Regions from separate parts of the Paenarthrobacter sp. NPDC092416 genome, predicted to be linked through region 2. Evidence: predicted binding sites of a transcription regulator. Region 2 holds the regulator's gene; each other region holds the start of a gene.
What was found. The regulator HrcA, encoded in region 2, represses chaperone genes, less so after heat shock. The targets are predictions, from matches to a motif close to TTNGCACTCGNNNNNNNCGAGTGCNAA.
Positions count from the first base shown of each region.

Region 1: groL (chaperonin GroEL) is a predicted target of HrcA. The motif match lies at 1,466-1,492, and genes of this name have one in related genera.
Region 3: groES (co-chaperone GroES) is a predicted target of HrcA. The motif match lies at 2,670-2,696, and genes of this name have one in related genera.

Region 1 covers NZ_JBIVQG010000002.1:2,873-10,011, reverse strand. Annotated here, with positions in the region: gene groL (chaperonin GroEL) at 1-1,247, opposite strand, end outside; gene ACIQC5_RS04300 (cold-shock protein) at 1,550-1,753, opposite strand; gene ACIQC5_RS04295 (LytR C-terminal domain-containing protein) at 1,901-2,518, opposite strand; gene ACIQC5_RS04290 (DUF3263 domain-containing protein) at 2,568-2,903, opposite strand; gene ACIQC5_RS04285 (uracil-DNA glycosylase) at 3,011-3,778, shown strand; gene ACIQC5_RS04280 (siderophore-interacting protein) at 3,831-4,673, shown strand; gene ACIQC5_RS04275 (threonine/serine exporter ThrE family protein) at 4,789-6,276, opposite strand; gene ACIQC5_RS04270 (peptidoglycan bridge formation glycyltransferase FemA/FemB family protein) at 6,304-7,139, opposite strand, start outside.
Region 2 covers NZ_JBIVQG010000007.1:195,934-203,072, reverse strand. Annotated here, with positions in the region: gene ACIQC5_RS14905 (GerMN domain-containing protein) at 1-280, shown strand, start outside; gene ACIQC5_RS14900 (16S rRNA (uracil(1498)-N(3))-methyltransferase) at 312-1,076, opposite strand; gene dnaJ (molecular chaperone DnaJ) at 1,079-2,206, opposite strand; gene hrcA (heat-inducible transcriptional repressor HrcA) at 2,258-3,265, opposite strand; gene ACIQC5_RS14885 (DUF3097 domain-containing protein) at 3,483-4,334, shown strand; gene ACIQC5_RS14880 (DUF4870 domain-containing protein) at 4,450-4,863, shown strand; gene hemW (radical SAM family heme chaperone HemW) at 4,882-6,111, opposite strand; gene lepA (translation elongation factor 4) at 6,148-7,139, opposite strand, start outside.
Region 3 covers NZ_JBIVQG010000001.1:541,040-548,178, reverse strand. Annotated here, with positions in the region: gene ACIQC5_RS02435 (LuxR C-terminal-related transcriptional regulator) at 1-346, opposite strand, end outside; gene groL (chaperonin GroEL) at 535-2,148, opposite strand; gene groES (co-chaperone GroES) at 2,232-2,528, opposite strand; gene ACIQC5_RS02420 (hypothetical protein) at 2,720-3,148, opposite strand; gene ACIQC5_RS02415 (SAM-dependent methyltransferase) at 3,216-4,460, shown strand; gene ACIQC5_RS02410 (shikimate 5-dehydrogenase) at 4,457-5,269, opposite strand; gene ykgO (type B 50S ribosomal protein L36) at 5,385-5,507, opposite strand; gene ACIQC5_RS02400 (GTP-binding protein) at 5,546-6,598, opposite strand; gene ACIQC5_RS02395 (glutamate--cysteine ligase) at 6,852-7,139, shown strand, end outside.

The DNA.
Region 1 (7,139 bases), on a different contig from region 2:
GCAACGCCACCACCAGCAACGATGCCTTCTTCAACGGCAGCCTTTGCGTTGCGGACAGCGTCCTCAATGCGGTGCTTGCGTTCCTTCAGCTCAACTTCGGTTGCGGCACCGGCCTTGATGACTGCAACTCCGCCGGCCAGCTTGGCCAGGCGTTCCTGCAGCTTCTCGCGGTCGTAGTCGGAATCGGAGTTTTCGATCTCGGCACGGATCTGTGCAACACGGCCAGCGATCTGGTCGGCGTCGCCGGCACCTTCAACGATGGTGGTCTCGTCCTTGGTGACAACAACCTTGCGGGCGGTGCCGAGGAGTTCCAGGCCAGCGTTTTCGAGCTTGAGGCCAACTTCTTCGGAGATGACCTGGCCACCGGTGAGGATGGCGATGTCGGCAAGCTGTGCCTTGCGGCGGTCACCGAAGCCCGGAGCCTTGACGGCAACAGACTTGAAGGTGCCACGGATCTTGTTGACGATGAGGGTGGCCAAGGCCTCGCCCTCGATGTCTTCGGCGATGATCAGCAGCGGCTTGTTGGACTGCATGACCTTCTCCAGAACCGTGACGAGTTCCTTCACGTTGGAGATCTTGGAGTTGACGATCAGGATGTACGGGTCTTCGAGGACCGTTTCCTGGCGCTCAGCGTCGGTGACGAAGTAAGCGGAGATGTAACCCTTGTCGAAGCGCATGCCTTCGGTAAGTTCGAGCTCCAGGCCGAAGGTGTTGGACTCCTCGACCGTGATGACGCCTTCCTTGCCCACCTTGTCCAGGGCTTCGGCGATCAGGTTGCCGATTTCCGGGTCACCGGCGGAGATGGAAGCCGTAGCTGCGATCTCTTCCTTGGTTTCGATTTCCTTGGCGGAAGCGAGCAGTTCGCGGATAACAGCTTCAACAGCCTTCTCGATACCGCGCTTGAGGGACAGCGGGTCGGCGCCGGCGGCTACGTTGCGCAGGCCTTCCTTCACCAGTGCCTGGGCGAGGACGGTTGCAGTGGTGGTACCGTCGCCAGCGACGTCATCCGTCTTCTTGGCAACTTCCTTGACCAGTTCTGCACCGATCTTTTCGAAAGGATCGTCCAGCTCGATCTCCTTGGCGATGGAAACGCCATCGTTGGTGATCGTGGGGGCGCCCCACTTCTTTTCGAGGACGACGTTGCGTCCACGCGGGCCGAGGGTGACCTTGACGGCGTCGGCGAGGATGTTCAGGCCCCGCTCGAGGCCGCGGCGTGCCTCTTCATCAAATGCAATGATCTTGGCCATAACGGCAGTAGTCCTTTCGGGACAGTCGTTAAGAAGGAACCTGTCAGATGGGGTGCCCGCGACGGACGGTTCTTTGCTTGCGGCCTCTGTATGCCCCGCGCTCCGGACCTCACCCCACCAAGGTGTTTCTTGATCCTCCCAGCCCCAAATACCGTCCGACACCAGACGAAGCCGGTGACGGAATTAGCAGTCGGAGCGCAGGAGTGCTAAATCAATAATTAGCACTCGACCGGGGAGAGTGCAAGCAGAGGCGCCATGATGGGCGACAAATAAAGGGTCGGTTCAGCGCTTAGCTGATCTGCTCAGGCTACGCGGACGCTTTCTGCCTGGGGGCCCTTCTGGCCTTCACCCAGTTCGAACTCGACGCGCTGGCCCTCCTCAAGGGCGCGGAAGCCTTCCATCTGGATTGCAGACCAGTGCACAAAGACGTCGTCGCCGGAGTCATCCACAGTGATGAAGCCGTAGCCTTTTTCGGCGTTGAACCATTTGACGGTTCCCAAAGCCATGATGCCCACACTTTCAAAGTAGCCAAGTCCGGTTGCCGGGATCTCCGTACCGGAATCAATCAACTGTAACCACAGTCACCATGCTGGCGCTGCCGTGTGGGGGCGGGCCAGCGGTTTTGTTATTGAGGCTTAACCGAGTTGGGCAGGTTACTGATATCCGGGTCCCACAACAACCACCACGGGCTGCTGGATTTCCGGGGATTCCACGATCGACTTGATGCCCAGAAGACTGCCCAGAGCATCGGCGTTGGCCTTCTGGGTGGGGCCGTTGTAGAAGATCACGGACGTCTGCTGCGGCAAGCCGCCCCAGTTGCCCACGGTGCCCAACGGCCAGCCATCGCCCTGGACGAGGCCCGCCACGCGGCTGGCCAGGCCGGCAGTCGCCGTGCCGTTGTACACCGAAATGACTGTGGTCTTGTCCACCGGTGCCGAGCTCGGCGTTTCGGACGGAACCCCGGAAGGCGACGTCCCCGGGCTTGGTTCGCCAGATGCAATGGGGGCGCTGCTCTCCGACGAACCGGGCGACGGCGTGGAGTCGCTCTGCTGGGGGGCGGGCGTCGAAACGCTCGACGACGCACCAGGTGCCACCAGACCAAGCCTGGGGAGGATCAGGAACGCTACCAGGCCGAGCACCAAGGCCACGGCGCCGACTGTAAGGACCGGCCACAAGGTGGGGCGGGCAGTTTCCTGGGCGTCACGGTGAACGCCCTGCCGGGACGTGTTCTGTGGGACCCGGTCGAATTCATCCCTGGCAAATTTGGTCATGGTGAAGCGTTGTCCTTGCTGGTTGCTGCTGAGAGATCAGCCTGGCGTTCTACGCGTCGGACCCCAAGCGGCGCGCAGTCCGCGCACGCTGGCGCGACGTACGTAGTCTACGCAGTCTCTTGACGAGCATGGGATCGTGAGCCAATGCGTCTTCGGTATCGATCAACGCATTCAGGATCTGGTAATAGTGTGTTGCTGACAGGTCGAACAGCTCACGGATGGCCTGTTCCTTGGCGCCGGCGTACTTCCACCACTGCCGTTCCAGGGCCAGCATTTGCTGGTCCCGCTCGCTCAAGGGCGAGTCGCTGCGGGTCTCGGCGGCAAGATCTTCGAAGGCCAACCCGGTGGCCTGCGGCGACAGGTGTTCCGGTGCGGGTTCTGCCACGGCACACTCCTTCGAGGCTCTGGGGGAAAATGTCCTACCCCCATGTTACGGGCGAATAACAACGCTGTCATTCGCAGGCGTGTCGCCGCGCGGGAGACAATAGCTGGGTGACTGGCGAGGAAGCACTCTTTGACCTTGAACCGGCGGCCGCCCCAGGTCCGGACTTCGAGGAACTGCTCCATCAACCCTTGGACCAGCTGATGGCCCCCGATTGGGCAGCCGCCCTGCGTCCGGTGGAGGGACAACTGCGCGACGCCCTTGGCTTCGTTTCCGCACAGTCGGCGAATGGCACGCTCGTCCTCCCCGCGGCCAGCAACTTGCTCCGGGCGTTCCAGGAGCCGCTGGCCGATGTCAAAGTGCTCATCCTGGGCCAAGACCCCTACCCAACGCCGGGACACGCCGTCGGACTTTCCTTCGCCGTGTCACGGCAAACGCGGCCTATTCCACGCAGCCTGGCCAATATCTACCGCGAACTCCATGACGACCTTGGCCTGCCGCCCCGCGTCCACGGCGACCTCAGCGCATGGACCGGCCAAGGGGTCCTGCTGCTGAACCGCGTCCTGAGCGTCGCGGCCGGAGCGGCAGGCTCGCACCGGGGTAAGGGCTGGGAAGCTATTACGACGGCGGCCGTCATCGCCGTCGCCAACCGCAAGGACGCCGCGGGGCACCCGAGCCCGCTGGTCGCGATTCTGTGGGGCAAGGACGCCGAAGCCGTCATTCCGCTGCTGGACGGGTCACCGGCGATCGTGTCGGCCCACCCCAGTCCGCTCTCCGCATCGCGCGGATTCTTTGGCTCCAAGCCGTTCAGCCGGACCAACGAGCTACTGCTTGCCCAGGGCTCCGAGGCGATCAATTGGGAATTGCCTGTCTTGTAATCTACGACTCACACCCAGCCACCATGCAGGGAATTAGCTTAGGCTTGCCTACATGACTGCCGCCCTTCCCGTGACTTCGTCCGCCAGCCGCAACACCCGGCCCCAGGTCAACCTGACGGTGCTCCGCAGGGAACAGCTCTCGCCCCACATGGTGCGGATCGTTGCCGGCGGCCCGGGCTTCAGCGACTACGCGAACAACGAATTCGTGGACCGCTACGTGAAGATCGTGTTCCCCCAGCCCGGCGTCGACTATCAATTGCCCTTGGACCTTTGGGCGATCCGCGAAACCATGCCGCGGGACCAGTGGCCCCACACCCGGACCTACACCATCCGCTGGGTGAACCTTGAGGCGCAGGAACTTGCCATCGACTTCGTAGTACATGGCGATGAGGGCCTCGCCGGTCCCTGGGCAGCTGCAGCGGAACCCGGCGACTCCTTGATTTTCACCGGCCCGGGCGGCGCGTACAACCCGGCACCCGACGCCGACTGGCACCTCTTTGCCGGCGACGACGCCGCCCTACCGGCCATTGCTGCGTGCATCGAAGCGCTCTCCCCTGACGCTCGCGGCCTGGCTTTCCTCGAGGTCGATACCGAGGCTGACATCCAGCCCATTTCCGCGCCCGTCGGCGTCGAGCTTCACTGGCTGCAGCGCAACGGAGTACCCGCCGGTTCCAGCGAAATCCTGTTGGACGCCCTTCGTGCCGCCGAATGGTTGCCTGGACGCGTGGACGTCTTTGCCCACGGTGAGCGCGGCTATATGAAGGGCCTCCGCGAGATCTTCTTCGCCCAGCGCGGGCTGGAACGCTCACAGGTTTCGCTGTCCGGCTACTGGGCCCAGGGTCGCGTGGAGGAAGTATTCCAGGCAGAGAAGAAACTCCCCGTGGGGCAGATCTAGCCGCTGGCTTGACCTGGCTGCCAGTCAGCAAAAGGGGCGCCGCTATTGCTGCGCCCCTTTTTTGTTCCCGTTTCCAGCGGCCGTTGTGCCGGTTTCCAGCGGCCGTCGTGGGTTTCTAGCGGCGCCTGACCCGGCGGCGCTCGTTGCTGGACAGGCCCTTGGTCAGCGGCCGTGCCAGGTTGTCGCCGAGCACAATGCCTGCGGCCACTCCCATGACGATCGCCGCGGCATTCAGCATGCCACCGGCACCCAACAGGATGTCGGCTTCTTCGACGGTCAATACATACATCGAACGGAATATAGTGAGACCGGGCAACAGGATCAATGCTGCCGGAACGGCCACCACCAGCTGGGGAGCACCGAGTTTCAAGGCCACTACCCGCCCGAGCAGGCCGATGACCACCGCTGAGACGGCGGGCGACAAGCGGTCCCCGAACCCGGCCGTGGTAGCGCCCCACAAGACGAAGAAGCCCACCAAGCCGACTGCCGCCGTCGGGAGCAATAGCCGCATCTGGGTCTGCTCGGTGACGCCGATGGCTACCACCGCGACGGCGATCAGGATGGCCTGGCCCCACAAAGGATACGCATCGGGGAATGTTTTGGTGACGTCCAGGACTTCGCTGCCGATCAGGGTCCCCACCACCACAGCGACGGCGATGCCTGCAACGATCGCGCCGAAGGTAAGCAGCGTGGAGAGGAACCGCCCGGCGGCCGTGACCGGGAAGCCGTTGATGGCATCCTGCACGGAGGAGACAAGCCTACCGGTTGGCAACAACAGCAGGATTCCACCTGCCACCACAATGGACGGCGCGATGTCCGCTCCTGCCCAACGCAGCATCAGCGCGATGAAGGTGACCAGGAAGGAGCATGCCATGGTGATAAAGAAGTCCGGTGTGCGCCAACGGCTGAGTTGCCGGGCCACCAGGCTTATGAGCAGGTTGGAGCCGAAAGCCAGTGCCGAAGCGCCGGGACCACCGCCCAGGACCCCCACGAACACGGCCGCAAACACGCCGAACGCCACAGTGACCATCCAGCGAGGGAAGGGTTTGGCGCTGCGGACGATGTCGTTGAGGCGTCGGACGGCTTCGTCGCGCCCCACTCCACCGGCCACGATGTCGGTCACCAGCTGGTGGACTTGGGCCAGGCCGGCGTAGTTGTTGGTCCAGGAGCGCACCACGCGGAGCAGCGTAATCGGGGTCTGGTCCTTCGGCGCGTAATTGATGGCCACCGACTGGTTGGTGATGTCCACTTCAACGTTCTTCAGCCCCAGCGCCGCCGTGACTGCAATCATGCTGGTCTCCACCTCCAGGGCGCCCGCGCCGTAACGGAACATGACTTCGGCCAGGTGAAGGGCGAAGTCGATGGTCTTTCGTGCCGAGGCATCCACGCCGACCACTTGGATGGTCGGGTTGGCGTACGGACTTCCCGCGAGCCGGTCCACGATGTTCATGGGCGCGGTGGGTGGGCTATCGCCTTGGACCAACCGCATCAGCATGCGTTTAGCATTGGCGTTTTGCCGGATTTGAGAGGGTCGCAGCGGCTGTGTCTTGGGCAAGCCGTCGGTGTGGGGCCTGCTGCCGGAGCCCTCTGGGCGGTCAGTCACGCAGTGTTCCTCCCTTGGCTTTGTTGATTAGTTCTTACTCCGGATCTTTCCCAGCAGTTTTCGTGCTTCCGGCAATTTTGCCAGTACCGTCTGGGCGGCTCCTGCAAGCCTCCTGGCCACGCGGTAGGCCGTGAATACCACGGGGTTCACGGGCGCAACGAAATCGCCGATCAACTGGACCACCTCACCGCCGAAGCCCTTCTTGAACTCGTAACCTCCATGGCCGGTCTCGTCCTGGCCCTGGATCCCGAATGTTCCATAGAAGTTGTAGCGGGAGTAGCCGTTGTTGAGGGCGTGCAACAACATGCCCCAATAGAGCGACGTTGCGCCGTTGAAGTAGATGTAGTCCTGCACCGTGCCGCCGATGACGCATACGAGTTCGTCGCCAGAGCATGCAAAGTGGATGGCAGCCACGGTGGCCACACCTACAGAGTCCGGGAAGCGCTCGATGTCCTTGAGGCTGCGTTCGTAGCTGTCCACGAGATCCTGGACTACCTTGACACGGTTGGCCTTCTTCTTGCTGCCGGTCTCCTCGACCTCCCGTTTGAGGTCCGCGAGAACCTTCGATTCAGCATCCAGGCGTTCGGTGATCGAGGCCCGGTACTCCGGGATGTTGATCTTGGCCATCATGAGCTTGGTGAACTCATCCGAGGTGTTGCGGAGTAGTTGCTCGTAGTACTCACGCTCGCGGTAGGTGAAGCCCTTTTCGTCACCGGCCGTGCTCAGCGCGTTGTAGAAGTCGTCCAGCGTTTCCAGCGTGGCCTGCTCCAGGTAAACGCCGTTCTTTTCGGCCTTCCGAATGGCCTTGCGCGTCCGGTAGTTCATGCCCATGATGAGCTCTTCTGAATCCGCGATCCCGTCGA
Region 2 (7,139 bases):
AGACGTCTCCCTTCCCGCTGGTGCGGTCAAGTTCAATGGGCGCAGCACTGACAGTTCCAAGGCGGTCAGCTGGCAAATCCTTCGCGACAACGGCAGCGGCGAAAAGACAAGCCTCCTCAACGGGCAGACCAAAGCGACCGGCGAACCTGGCCAGTTGGGTGTCTTCACCTTCAGCGCGACACTGAAGGCCGGCAAGTATGAATTGCGCGTCACCCAGCTGGACGAATCAGGCGACACCAACCAAACCAACATTGACACCAGGCTGTTCAGCGTCCGCTAAGCTGCGGCTGCCGTGCTGAGGTTCGACGCCCCTACCAGCGGCCCAGTACATCGCTGGCGAGAACGACGGCGGCTGGTCCCGCCGTCGACGACCGCAACACATGGTGCCCCAACAGTGCTGTCACGGCCCCAGCATCGCTGAAACGGGTCACCTCGCGTGGCGAGATTCCACCCTCGGGTCCGACGATCAGAAGGACCTCACGGGCGCTGCCGCTGGCGTCCAGGATCTGTTGCTGCAGTACGGCGCGCAAAGGATTCTTGGCATCCTCATGAAGGATGATCGCCAGATCCGCGCCTTCTACAGCCTTGGCCAACCCGGCGGAATCCACCATCGGCCGAACCTCCGGAACCCAAGCCCTGCGCGCCTGCTTGGCTGCCGCTGCTACCACGGACTGCCACTTGGCGTGCGCCTTGGCCGCGCGGTCAGCCTTCCAGCGAACAATCGAGCGCTCGGACTGCCATGGAACGACGGCATCAATTCCCAGTTCCGTGGCTGTTTCGATGGCGAGTTCGTCCCTGTCGCCTTTGGCCAGCGCCTGGACCAACACCAAGCGGACAGCCGGCTGATCTTCGAAGACCACCTCGGATGCAGTTACCGACAGGGCTCCTGCGCCTGCCTCGGACACAGTGCCCGTCAGCCGGGTGCCCGCACCGTCGGCGATGTCAACGGACTCACCGACCGAAAGCCGTTTCACCGTAACAGCGTGCCTGGCTTCAGGGCCGTCGAGGACGAAGACCGAGCCGGCCACAACGCCGTCCAGGCTCCCGGCCGGCGTAAAGAATACTGGGTTGCTCACCGCTACAGGTTACCGAGCTTGTCCCGGAGCTTGGCGAACATTCCGCCACTGGCCACGAGCTTGCCTTCCGTGAACTGCTCCCCGCGCAGCTTGGCGAGTTGCTGCAACAACTCTTCCTGGGCCGGATCCAGCTTGCTGGGCGTTTCAACATGGAGGTGGACCTTGAGATCGCCTCGACCGTAGCCACGGAGATGGTTCACGCCCAGCCCGCGCAGGGTAATAATTTCACCTGACTGCGTGCCGGCCTTCACGTCGATCTCCTGTGGCCCGTCGAACGTCTCAAGCTTCAGCTCGGTACCAAGCGCTGCGGCAGTCATGGGAACACTCAGTGTGGCGTGGAGGTCGTCGCCCTCGCGCATGTACATCGAATCGTTGTTGACCCGAATCTCAACGTAGAGGTCACCGGCAGGACCGCCGGCAGGACCTGCTTCGCCTTGACCTGACAGCTGGATGCGCGTCCCGGTTGCAACGCCGGCAGGGACCTTGATAGTCAGGGAGCGGCGGCTACGGATACGGCCCTGGCCGCTGCATTCGTTGCAAGGGTCCTTGATGACGGTACCGAAGCCTTCGCAGGAGCCACAGGGTGCCGTGGTCATGACCTGGCCAAGAATGGAGCGGACCGCCCTCTGGACCTGTCCGCTGCCGCCACAAATATCACAGCGTTCCGGGTGCGTGCCCGGGCGGCAGCAGCTGCCGTCACAGCTGGGGCAGATGACCGCCGTGTCCACTTCAAGCTTCTTGTTGACGCCGAACACGGCATCCTTGAGGTCGATCCGTACGCTGATAAGGGCGTCCTGGCCTCGGCGCACCCGGGATGCCGGACCTGCATGGCCGCCGCCTCCGCCGAAGAAGGTATCGAAGATGTCCTGGAAGGCAAAGCCCTGGCCCGAGTAGCCGCCACCGAAGCCGTTGTCCGTGCCGTTCTCGTTACCCGTGGCGTCGTACACGCGACGCTTCTGGGGGTCGGACAGCACTTCGTAGGCGTGCGTCACGGCCTTGAACTGCTCCGCGACGTCTTCGCCGGGGTTAACATCCGGGTGAAGTTTCCGCGCCAGCTTGCGGTACGCCTTTTTGATCTCTTCGCCGGTGGCTTCCGGTGAGACTCCCAAAACGTCATAGTGGCTGCTCAAAGTCGGTATCTCTTCCTGGTTGTACTGCGGTTGTTTCCTCGGGGTGACTGTTCAGCCGCCGAGAATTCGTGAAAGGTAGCGGGCCACGGCGCGCACGGCGGCCATGGTGGTGGGGTAATCCATGCGGGTAGGGCCAAGAATGCCTACTTTGGCTCCCGAGCCGTAGCCGGTTGCCACCACGGACGCTTCGGCTAATCCGTCGTAGGGATTCTCGCGGCCAATACTGACCGTCACGCCGCGCGGATCGTCACCCATATCGGACAACAAACGAAGCATGACAACTTGTTCCTCAAGTGCCTCGAGTACCGGACCGATGCTCAGTGGGAAGTCCACATTGGAGCGAGCCAGGTTGGCTGTTCCGGCCATGAGGATCCGTTCCTCGCGGCTGCTGTCACAGAGGGCCTGCAGACCATGCGCCAGGGTCTGCGCCAAGCCGCGGAGCTCCGGCGGGCAGAGTGCTACCACCGATGGCAACACCTGGGGCAGCAGAGCCAACTGTGTCCCCGCGATGCTGCCCAGGAACCGGGCCCGCAACAGCATGAGGGCCTCGTTGCTGACGTCAGTGCCGGCGTCGAGGACTTTCTGCTCAACGTTGCCCGTGTCAGCGATCAGTACAACCAGCACCTGCTTGGGGGCCAGCAGGACGAATTCAACGTGCCGTACCAGGGCGCGGTTGGAGTGTGGGTACTGCACGACGGCGACCTGGTTGGTCAGCTGCGACAAGAGCCTGACGGTTCGCTCCAGGATGTCGTCAACATCATCAGGTCCTTCGAGGAGGGAGTGGATGGCCCGGCGTTCCGCGGCCGACAATGGCTTGACCTGCGAAATACGGTCCACGAACAGTCGGTAGCCCTTGTCCGTGGGAATCCGGCCGGCACTGGTATGCGGAGCGGCAATCAGGCCCTCTTCCTCGAGGACAGCCATGTCGTTCCTGATGGTGGCGCTCGACACGCCCAGATGGTGACGCTCCACAAGGGCTTTGGAGCCTACTGGCTCACGTGAGTGGACGTAGTCCTCAACGATGGCGCGCAGCACTTCGAGCTTGCGTGGCTCACTCATGGCAACACCTCCTGACGACTGCCCGATCCCAATGGCTGTGCACTGATGGACCTGCTTCCAAAGACTTCACTTAGCACTCAACATGCCCAAGTGCTAACAAGTCTAGTATGAGCCAGACCGTTGTTAGCATTGAAACCGCCCGCGGGAGAGTTCTCCGGCGGGGCCGGACGCGTCTGCGTTCCGGCGGGAATTCCTAGTGCGAAATGGTGTGAAGTCCTTGGCTTTCGACAATTGGGGACCCCAGGATCTGACGGCTCCTGCCAAACGCCAACTCCCGGAGGTTCCTGTCCAACGAGGCATGGTCCTGGAGGACGTCCAGTCCGGTTGGGTGGGCGAAGTGGTCCGTGTCGAGAAGTCCGGCGGCATGCACATCGTTGCCTTGGAGGACCGGCGGGGAAAGATCAAGTCATTCCAGCTCGGCTTTGGCTTCCTTCTGGAGGGGCAGGCCATCCGGCTGATGCCCCCGGCGCCCAGACCCGCAACTTCCCCGGTTCAAGCCGGTCGCACCGCTTCAGGCTCTGTCCGCCTTCAGGGCCAGCGCGCCCAGGTGGCCAAGGCGAGTCGGATCTGGGTAGAAGGCAAGCACGACGCCGAACTCGTCGAGAAAGTTTGGGGTGATGACCTCCGGGTGGAGGGCATTGTCGTCGAACCACTGCACGGCGTGGATGACCTCAAGGCCGCGATCACCGAGTTCTCGCCCGGACCGGACCGTCGTCTGGGAATTCTGGTGGATCACTTGGTTCAAGGGTCCAAGGAATCCCGGATTGCAGCTGACGCCATGACCGTGCCGGGAGCTTCCGGAAACGTCCTGATCGTGGGACACCCTTACATTGACGTCTGGCAAGCCATCAGGCCCAAGGTCCTGGGCATCGAAGAGTGGCCCGAGATACCGCGCGGGATGGATTGGAAAACCGGAATCCTCAAGGCCTTCGGATGGCCGCACCAAACTGCCGAGGACGTAGGCCTTGGCTGGCAAAAACTGCTCGGTGCAGTTCGCAGCTACTCAGATCTGGAAGCATCGCTGCTTGGCAGAGTGGAAGAAGTCATCGACTTTCTCACCGTCCCCTGAAACCCCCTACGCGGATCCTTCGCGCCACAGCGGGGCGTTGGTCTCCGGAAGCGGCCTTGACCCAGTATTCTGGGACAGCAACACCGCAGCATCTTTACAGCAAAGGGAAGACACCGTGGCAGAGAACGCTCCTGAAGAACCGGGCAGCGCCGCAGGCCAGCCCCAGTACCATGGCGCGCCTGCCAACGCACTCCCACTCACCGCCAGCGAGGACCGCCAATGGGCCACACTCGCCCATTTCGGCGGCATTTTGGGCTGCCTTCCATCGCTCCTGATCTATTTGATCTTCCGCGACCGCGGGCCGTTCACAGCTCAGGAATCCAAGGAAGCACTCAACTTCACCTTGCCGCCCACCATCGCCGCCGTAGTGGCCAACCTTTTGGTGATGGTTCCAGTTGTCGGCAACATCTTCGCGGTAATCGCTACGGCTATCTGGGTTGCACTGACGTGCTTCTCGGTCTCCGCGGGAATTCGGGTAAACCATGGCCAGCCGCACAGGTACCGGGTCAACCTTCGCTGGATCAAGTAGCCCCCACCGGCCATAGCCTCAGTCCGGCAGGATCCTTCTGACCACAGCGTCCGCGAGCAGCCGGCCCTTCAAGGTGAGAACCAAGCGTCCCTTGAAGGCGGCTGCCGGGTCCACCAGCTGGTCCGCGATGAGTCCAGCCATGGCGTGCCGGCCAACCTTATCCAAGGCATCCACTGACAGTCCCGTCCCAAGCCGCGCCTCAAGCATGATGCGCTCCACTTCCCGGGTATCGGCGTCGAGCGTTTCCCGGCCAGCGGCCGGCGATGTCCCTGAAGCCAACCGTGATGCGTAGGCTGTGGGGTGCTTGACGTTCCACCATCGGACACCGCCAACGTGCGAATGGGCGCCAGGACCGATACCCCACCAGTCGTCTCCCCGCCAATAAGCCAGGTTGTGCCTGCACGCTTGCTGGGGGGTCCTGGACCAGTTGCTGACCTCGTACCATTCCAGACCGGCGGCTGAAATCAGCTGGTCGGCGAGCTCGTACTTGGCCGCGTGGTCGTCGTCGTCAATTCCGGGGACTTCTCCCCGCCTGATCTGCGCGGCCAGTTTGGTGCCCTCTTCCACGATCAGGGCGTACGCGCTGATGTGGTCGGGCTCATACGACAAAGCGGTCTCGAGGGATACTTGCCAATCGTCCATGGACTCCCCCGGCGTACCGTAGATGAGGTCCAGGCTGACGGCGAGTCCCGCCTCCCGCGCCCACTTCACTACTTGGGGCACACGGCTGGGGGTGTGGGTGCGATCCAACACTTTGAGAACATGCGGCACGGCCGACTGCATTCCGAAGGACACCCGCGTAAATCCGGCGTCGGCCAGCAGCTGCAAGGATTCACGCGTGACGGAGTCAGGGTTTGCCTCGGTGGTGACCTCAGCGCCTGGTTCCAATCCCCAATGCCCCACTGCGGCATGCAGTATCCGGACAAGATCTTCGGCAGGCAGCAACGTAGGCGTGCCACCGCCAAAGAAGACTGTACTCAGTGGCCTCCGAGGCACGTTGGAAGCGTCCAGTGCCGCAGCCGCAAAGTCCACTTCCGCCACAGCGGTAGCGGCGTAGGCATCCTGGGACGCACCGCCGCCGAGCTCTTTGGCGGTATAGGTGTTGAAGTCGCAGTACCCGCAGCGCACGGCGCAGAAGGGGATGTGCACGTAGAGCCCGAACTTGCGCTGTTCGACGCCGGCAAGCGCCTGCGGGGGCAGCACGCCGTCGGCCGGTGCCGGGTCACCAAGAGGAAGGACGCTAGGCATTCATACCGCCCAGCGTCCGTTCCGAAAGAGATACCACTACTTCTTGGCCTTGTCCTTGGACTCGTCAGTGGTCAGTGCGGCAATAAACGCTTCCTGGGGAACCTCGACGCGGCCCACCATCTTCATGCGCTTCTTACCTTCCTTCTGCTTTTCGAGCAGCTTGCGCTTACGGGTGATGTCACCGCCGTAGCACTTGGCCAGGACGTCCTTGCGGATAGCCCGGATGCTTTCACGGGCGATGATGCGGGAACCGATCGCAGCCTGGATCGGCACTTCGAACTGCTGGCGCGGGATCAATTCGCGGAGCTTTCCGGTCATCATGACACCGTAGGCGTAGGCCTTGTCGCGGTGGGTGATGGCACTGAAGGCATCCACTTGCTCGCCCTGGAGCATGATGTCCACCTTGACCAGATCGGCAACCTGTTCGCCGTCCGCCTTCCAGTCCAGTGAGCCATAACCGCGCGTCTTGGATTTGAGGATGTCGAAGAAGTCGAACACAATCTCGGCCAGGGGCAGGCGGTACCTGATTTCCACCCGGTCCTCGGAGAGGTAGTCCATGCCACCCATGACACCGCGGCGGCTCTGGCAAAGCTCCATGATGGCGCCTACGAACTCGTTCGGTGCCAGGATGGTGGCGGACACCATAGGCTCGCGAACCTCGGAGATCTTGCCAGTGGGGTACTCGCTCGGGTTGGTCACGTGGACCACGCGCTTGTCTTCCAGCGTTACCTCGTACTCCACGTTGGGGGCTGTGGAGATGAGGTCCAGGTTGTATTCGCGTTCCAGGCGCTCACGGGTGATTTCGAGGTGCAGCAAACCCAGGAAGCCAACGCGGAACCCGAATCCCAGCGCTGCGGACGTCTCGGGCTCGTAGACCAAAGCGGCATCGTTAAGCATCAGCTTCTCCAGTGCATCGCGGAGCACGGGATAGTCCGTGCCGTCCAGCGGATACAGACCGGAGAAGACCATCGGCTTGGCGTCTGCGTAGCCGCTCAACGATTCCGACGCCGGCTTGGCCAGGTTGGTGA
Region 3 (7,139 bases), on a different contig from region 2:
CGGTGGGCTCTTCCATCCCGGCAATGAGATGCTGGGCGCGTGACATCCAGCCGGAACTTCGTGCAGGTTCCCCGATATCCATGAGGTACAGAACCAGCCACGCCGCACACCGTGCAGCGCCGGCCATGTCGCCCAAGGTCAGGAATTCCTGGTGGGCCCTTGTCAGGTATTCAACCCCGTCAGCGTCATGGCCCAGGAGCATGGCCACGGAAGCCACGAGTTCCATGTCCGGGGCAGTCAGACCGCCTTCGGAATCAGCCCGGGCAAGGCAGTCCAACGCATCGCTCCAGCGATGCTCGGAGAACGCCGAGCGTCCAAGATCCAAGGCTGTGGCTGGCATCGTCATGACTCACCTTGCGGCCGGGAGCGGCCCGGTTGGCGCACCCAAGCCGCCGTAATAGCGTCAGGGTACCGCCGCCGTCGTACGGTCACAAGGGCACCAGCGTGGCACCAAAGACCAAGCGCAGACCACAAGGCCCGAGACAAAAAAGAGTCCCGGCCATGAACCATGGCCGGGACTCTTGGTGCAGGTAACTAGTGCTTGTGGCCTGCGTGTGCGTCTTCGTCCTCAGCCGGCTTCTCAGCAACCAAGGTCTCGGTGGTGAGAACCAGGGCAGCGATGGAAGCAGCGTTGCGGAGTGCGGAGCGGGTGACCTTGACGGGGTCGATCACGCCAGCGGCGATCAAGTCCTCGTACTCGCCGGACTTGGCGTTGAAGCCGTGATTGGCTTCCAGCTCGGCAACCTTGGCAACAACAACGAAGCCGTCGAATCCGGCGTTCTGGGCGATCCAGCGCAGGGGCTGGACAAGGGCACGGCGGACGATGCCCACGGCAGCCGCCGCGTCACCCTCCAGTGCCTTCACGGCCGGGGACTCGTCCAGTGCCTTGAGAGCGTGGATGAGGGCCGAACCGCCACCGGAAACAATGCCTTCTTCGAGGGCTGCGCGCGTGGAAGAAACGGCGTCCTCGATGCGGTGCTTCTTTTCCTTCAGCTCAACCTCGGTGGCTGCGCCAACCTTGATCACGCCGATGCCGCCGGCCAGCTTGGCCAGGCGTTCCTGCAGCTTTTCCTTGTCCCAGTCGGAGTCCGTCCGGGTGAGCTCAGCACGGAGCTGGGCAACGCGGTCGGACACGTCCTGAGCCGAGCCGGCGCCGTCCACGATGGTGGTGTTGTCCTTGGTCACCGTGATGCGGCGCGCGGTACCGAGTACCTCGAGGCCAACGGTGTCCAGGGTCAGGCCGAGGTCCGGGGAAACAACCTGGGCGCCGGTGAGCGTGGCGATGTCCTGGAGCATGGCCTTGCGACGGTCGCCGAAGCCCGGTGCCTTGACGGCAACAACGTTGAGCGTGCCGCGGATGCGGTTAACGATCAGCGTGGACAGGGCTTCGCCTTCGATGTCTTCAGCAATGATGAAGAGCGGCTTGTTGGCCTGCAGGGCCTTCTCCAGCAGTGGCAGGAAATCCTGCAGCGAGGAGATCTTGCCCTGGTTGATCAGGATGAGGGCGTCCTCAAGGACGGCTTCCTGGCGCTCTGCGTCGGTGACGAAGTACGGGGACAGGTAGCCCTTGTCGAACTGCATGCCCTCGGTGAGGACCAGTTCGGTCTGGGTGGTAGAGGACTCTTCGATGGTGATGACACCATCCTTGCCAACCTTGCCGAACGCTTCAGCCAGCAGTTCGCCAATCTCGTCGCTCTGCGCGGAGATTGCTGCCACGCTGGCAACCTGCGTGCCTTCGACTTCGCGGGCGTTCTCCAGGAGGCGGGCTGCGATGGCTTCAACGGAAACCTCGATACCTCGCTTGATCTCGCCCGGAGCGGCGCCGGCAGCAACGTTGCGCAGGCCTTCCTTGACCAGAGCCTGTGCCAACACGGTAGCCGTGGTGGTGCCGTCGCCTGCGACATCGTTGGTCTTGGTGGCGACTTCCTTGGCCAACTGGGCACCAAGGTTCTCGTAGGGGTCGTCCAGCTCGACTTCACGGGCGATGGTGACGCCGTCGTTGGTGATCGTGGGAGCGCCCCACTTCTTGTCCAGCACGACGTTGCGGCCGCGCGGACCAAGCGTCACCTTGACAGTGTTGGCGAGCTTGTCGATACCGGCCTCAAGAGACCGGCGGGCAGCATCGTTAAAAGCAAGCTGCTTTGCCATGGTTGTGTCCTTTCAAGACGGAAAACCCGCACCGCTGACGGTCAGAAAAATCCAACGGTGTCTGCGGCGCGGGCTCCAGGAAGTTACTTTACGACGATCGCCAGAACGTCGCGGGCGGACAGAACGAGGTACTCGTTGCCGCCGGTCTTGACTTCGGTTCCACCGTACTTGGAGTAGATAACGACGTCGCCAACAGCTACGTCAACCGGAACGCGGTTGCCGTTGTCATCGAAGCGGCCGGGGCCGATTGCAACAACTTCGCCTTCCTGCGGCTTCTCCTGTGCGGAGTCCGGAATGACCAGGCCGGAAGCCGTGGTCTGCTCTGCTTCGAGCGGGCGAACAACAATACGATCCTCAAGAGGCTTAATCGAGACCGACACTCGGACTCTCCTTTTCATGAGCTGATTCATGGACTAAGAACTAGGGTGCCGGGGCGTGCAACCGTCGTCGCGGTGCCGGAAGACGCCTGGCGTGATTAGCACCCTCCGGGGGAGAGTGCTAACTAGACTCTATGTAAGGCGTTAGCACTCGGTCAAGGTGAGTGCCAGCATTTCGTCGTGGGTGAACGCCATCACCGGCCGGTGAGATCGTCCAGGTCGTAATCTTCGCCGTCGTCATCTTCGTCCACCGGAGCCGTTCCACGCTTCAGGTACAGCACCACGGCGGCCGCTATGGCAACGACGCCGGAGACCACCAACGCAATAATTCCTCCGATGCGGGCGCCGGTGTAGAGCTCCCTGATATCGCGGGCTTCGTCGGTGGCGTCATTCACGCTTTTGCCGGTGACGGAGTACGCGGCGGCATTGAAGGAATCCAAGGCAAAGATGATGATGAGCAACGCAATGCACACAACGGCGATCGCTGCGCCTGCAATCAATGCGGGCCGGGCGTATGCAACCGGAGACCGGCGGGAACCACGCTCTGCCGCCCGGACGGGATCGGGATCATTCCCGTTGGAGTTGTTGGATTCGGAGGGCTGCGGAGTTGCGTTGTCTTCCATAAAAACAACCCTATAGGGCTGATTCGCCGGTCACCTCCCTGCGACGCACGCCAGTAGGCTTGATCTCATGGCTCAAGCACCGCAGGAACAGATTGCCCCCTTGCTGACCACTGAAGGATGGGAACTTCTTGCCTCGTTGGGCCCGTATCGAGAGGCCGACGCCTTCAGCACCAACGCGGAGCTCCGCAAGGCCGGCCACTCCCCCGAGCTGGTCGCCGCCGTACTGACGCAGTCCCGCTTGCGGACGCGCGCGGAGGCTAAGTTTGGTGAATTTGCCCGCCAGATGCTGTTCACCCAGGCGGGCCTGGAACAGGCAACGCGCTTGAACGTTGCCGCGCGGCACGCTGAGCGCTTCGTCAAGGCCGGCACGGCGCATGTGGCCGACCTCGGATGCGGTCTTGGCGCAGACTCGATGGCGCTGGCTTCCATGGACATCAACGTCACGGCCGTGGAACTGGACGAAACGACGGCGGCCTGCGCCACCATCAACCTGATGCCGTTCCCGCATGCCACCGTGGTGCACTCCGATGCCACCGCCGTGCCTTTGGACGGGATCGACGGCGTCTGGCTGGATCCGGCGCGTCGCACCACGTCCACCTCGGGAACCAAGCGGATCTGGGATCCGGAAGACTTCTCTCCCCCGCTTTCGTTCGTGGAAAATCTAGCGAGATCGGGCCGTGCCATCGGGGTCAAGATGGGTCCGGGCATGCCCCATGATTCCGTTCCCGCACATTGCGAAGCCCAGTGGGTCTCCGTGGGCGGCGACGTCACCGAAGTGACGCTGTGGTTCAACGCGGTGGCCCGCCCGGGCGTGCGGCGTGCCGCGCTCGTCATCGGCGCGCAGGGCGCAGCCGAGATCACCAGCGGTGACGACTTCGACGGCGGACCGGTTGCCGCCGTCGGGCCCGTTGAAGGCTTCCTCTACGAACCTGACGGTGCGGTGATCCGTGCGGGACTGGTAGCCGACATCGCTGAGCGGCTGGGCGGGCACTTGGTGGATGAACATATCGCCTACATCTGCGCGCCTGAGCTGCATGACAGTCCGTTTGCCCGTGCCTACAAGGTGCTCGAGGTCATGCCGTACAACGTGAAGGCGCTCAAGGCGTGGGTCAAGGCCAACGGTGTGGGCGTGCTGGACATCAAGAAGCGCGGGACGGCGGTCACCCCAGAGGAACTGCGCAAGCAACTCCTCCCGGGCGGGAAGTCGGGCAAGTCAGCCAAGTCAAAGGGGGCAAAAACAGCCACCCTTGTCCTCACCAGGATCGGCGAGGAAAGAGTGGCCATTGTTGTGGAGCCGGTAACGGCGACCTAGCGCCGGGAGAATTCCGAAGCTTCGCGGACCTGCTCAGCGGACGGACGGACGCCTGTGTAGAGCACGAACTGCTCTTCGGCCTGGATGGCAATGACCTCTGCGCCGGTGATAACCGGTTTCCCGGCCGCGCGGGCAGCGGTGATGAGCGGCGTCTCTGAGGGCAGGGCTACGACGTCGAAGACCACCTTGGCTGCGGCGATGGTGGCATCGTCGTATGACTGCGCAGTTTCATCCGCACCAGCCATACCCAGCGGCGTGACGTTGATGATGAGGTCCGCGGTCGAGCCGTTGACGTCGTCCTGCCAGTTGAAGCCATACAGATCGGCGAGGGCGCGGCCCGCTGTTTCATTTCGGGCCACGATGGTGACCGCCGTGAACCCGGCGTCCCGGAGCGCCGCAGCGACCGCCTTCGCCATGCCGCCGGCGCCGCGCAGCAGCACCGAGTGGCTGCTGGGAACCTGGTGATCCTTGAGCAACCGGGCAATCGCGATGTAGTCCGTGTTGTAGGCGGTCAGCACGCCGTCGTCGTTGACGATGGTGTTGACCGAATCGATGGCCTTGGCCGAGGGATCCATGACATCCACCAACGGAATCACCGCTTCCTTATAGGGCATCGACACCGCCGCCCCGCGGATCGGCAGTCCGCGGATGCCCGCGATGGCCAGCGTGATGTCCGCCGGCGCGAAAGCCTTGTAGACAAAGTTCAGCTCGAGCAAATCGTAGAGGTAGTTGTGGAACCGCGTGCCAATGTTGCTTGGGCGGGCCGCGAGCGAAATGCACAGGGACATGTCTTTGTTCAAGATGGGCATGCCCCTATTAAACAACGGACGTGGGCAGGCTCACCTTAACAAGTCATATTTATTTGCACACTCTGCGGATTGGATGGGCGCCGCGCCCGAACGGTCGGGCCCGACGCCCACCTGATCAGCCCTGGCGGGCCTTCATGCGCGGGTTGTTTTTGTTGATGACGAACGTGCGGCCGCGTCGGCGGACAATCTGCGCTCCAGGGATCTTCTTCAGGGCACGCAGCGAGTTCCGGACTTTCATGGTGTTCTCCTTTGTTTTTTGGTGTGGTTGGGGCGGGTCTACAAGGCGTCACTGAGCTGCAGGGGATCGTCCCAGGCGTCAAAGTCCAGCTCCATTTCGGCTTCGCTCAACTGGCATCCGTCCAGGAGTTCCCTGATTTCATCGGCGTCAACATCTTCCGCCCGCCCAGTGACAGCCAGTACCGTTCCGCGGTCACCGAAGGTGGGGTGCCAGTCCAGGGCGGCGTCGACGTCGACCCCTGCCTCGTCTCGGATACCCGAGGCGCCGGCGTCGGCCAGCCACGTTCCGGTACTTTCCAGCCAGACGCGCGGACCGATTCCTTGGACAGCAATGCGGGTCTTCGCTGCCGAAGCGATCCACAGCCGCCCGCGAAGCCAATGCGATCCGGCGGCGAGCCTCGGAAGCGCTTCACGGAATCGGCCCGGATGCAGCGGCCGGCCGGCCTTGTGCAGCACGGTGCGAAACGATCCTGGCGCGTCATCCAGCGGCACCCGGACGACGCCGGGCCGCGTACGGGCCGCCGCTTCGGCGCCGTCGAAACAGCCGGAACGGAATCCGCCCTCGGCCCCAATGGCGGCGGCATGCGGAGCCAACTGCCCCAAGAGCTGGACACCCTGTTGCCACACTTCAGATCCAGCGCGGGGATCCCCGGACAGTTCGGCACCCAGGCCCGGGTGAAGCATCACGGTATCCACGTGCCCAAATTCGCCGATCAGGAACTCGCCGCTGGTGCGGTCATCCTGGGGCATGGACGTGAACCCGGATTCGAACAACGTGTGGCGATCCCAGATGTGGTCATCAAGATCCACGGGGTCCAAGGCCAGCACCGCGTTGTCGATCACCGCGGGCCGGCTGAGCCCGCGACGAAGTTCCGCGACGGCCATACCGGCAGCTACGCCTGGCGGCAGGCCCAGGACGATGTGGTCGAACCCGCATGCGGCGAGTCGTTCCGCCGTCGGTACGACGTCCAGTCGAACCGTACAGCTGAGGCAACCGTGCTCAAGCACGGTAGTTTCCCGCTCGAAGAGCTGGCCGTCCCGGTAGACCCGGCGCAAAACCAGGGAACCATCCAGTAGGTCATGAAGGACCACTACGGAATTGTTATGGGTTCGCCCAAGCCTGGAAGTGGCGGCTTCGCGACATTGACTGTCCAAAGAGCTGATGACGGAAAGGTGCATTCCCAAAGTTTAGTTGCAAATCATTCTCATTAGCAACTGAAGGAACTTGGCGGATCTCAATGGCCGCGCAATCACTGTTGGCTGGGGCTGCATTAGACTTGAGCCGTCCGCTGACGGCCCCGCAGCGGGGCATCCTGTCCGGCCAACAACAAAATGAGGGGACTACGTGCAGATTGAGTTTGCGCCATCCAGGCAATCGACACTGGGTGTGGAATGGGAGTTGGCGCTCGTCAATGCACGGACAGGGGAACTGGTCTCCGTCGCGAACGATGTCCTGAAGGGCGTCGCGGCGAACCACCCCGACCTCAACGAGGACGACGAACACCCGCACATCAAGCGCGAACTCCTCCTCAACACCGTTGAGCTCGTTACCGGAATCTGTGAGACGGTCAACGACGCCAAAGAAGACCTGAGCCGGTCCCTCGCAGCCGTTCGTGAAGTCACCGACGGCATG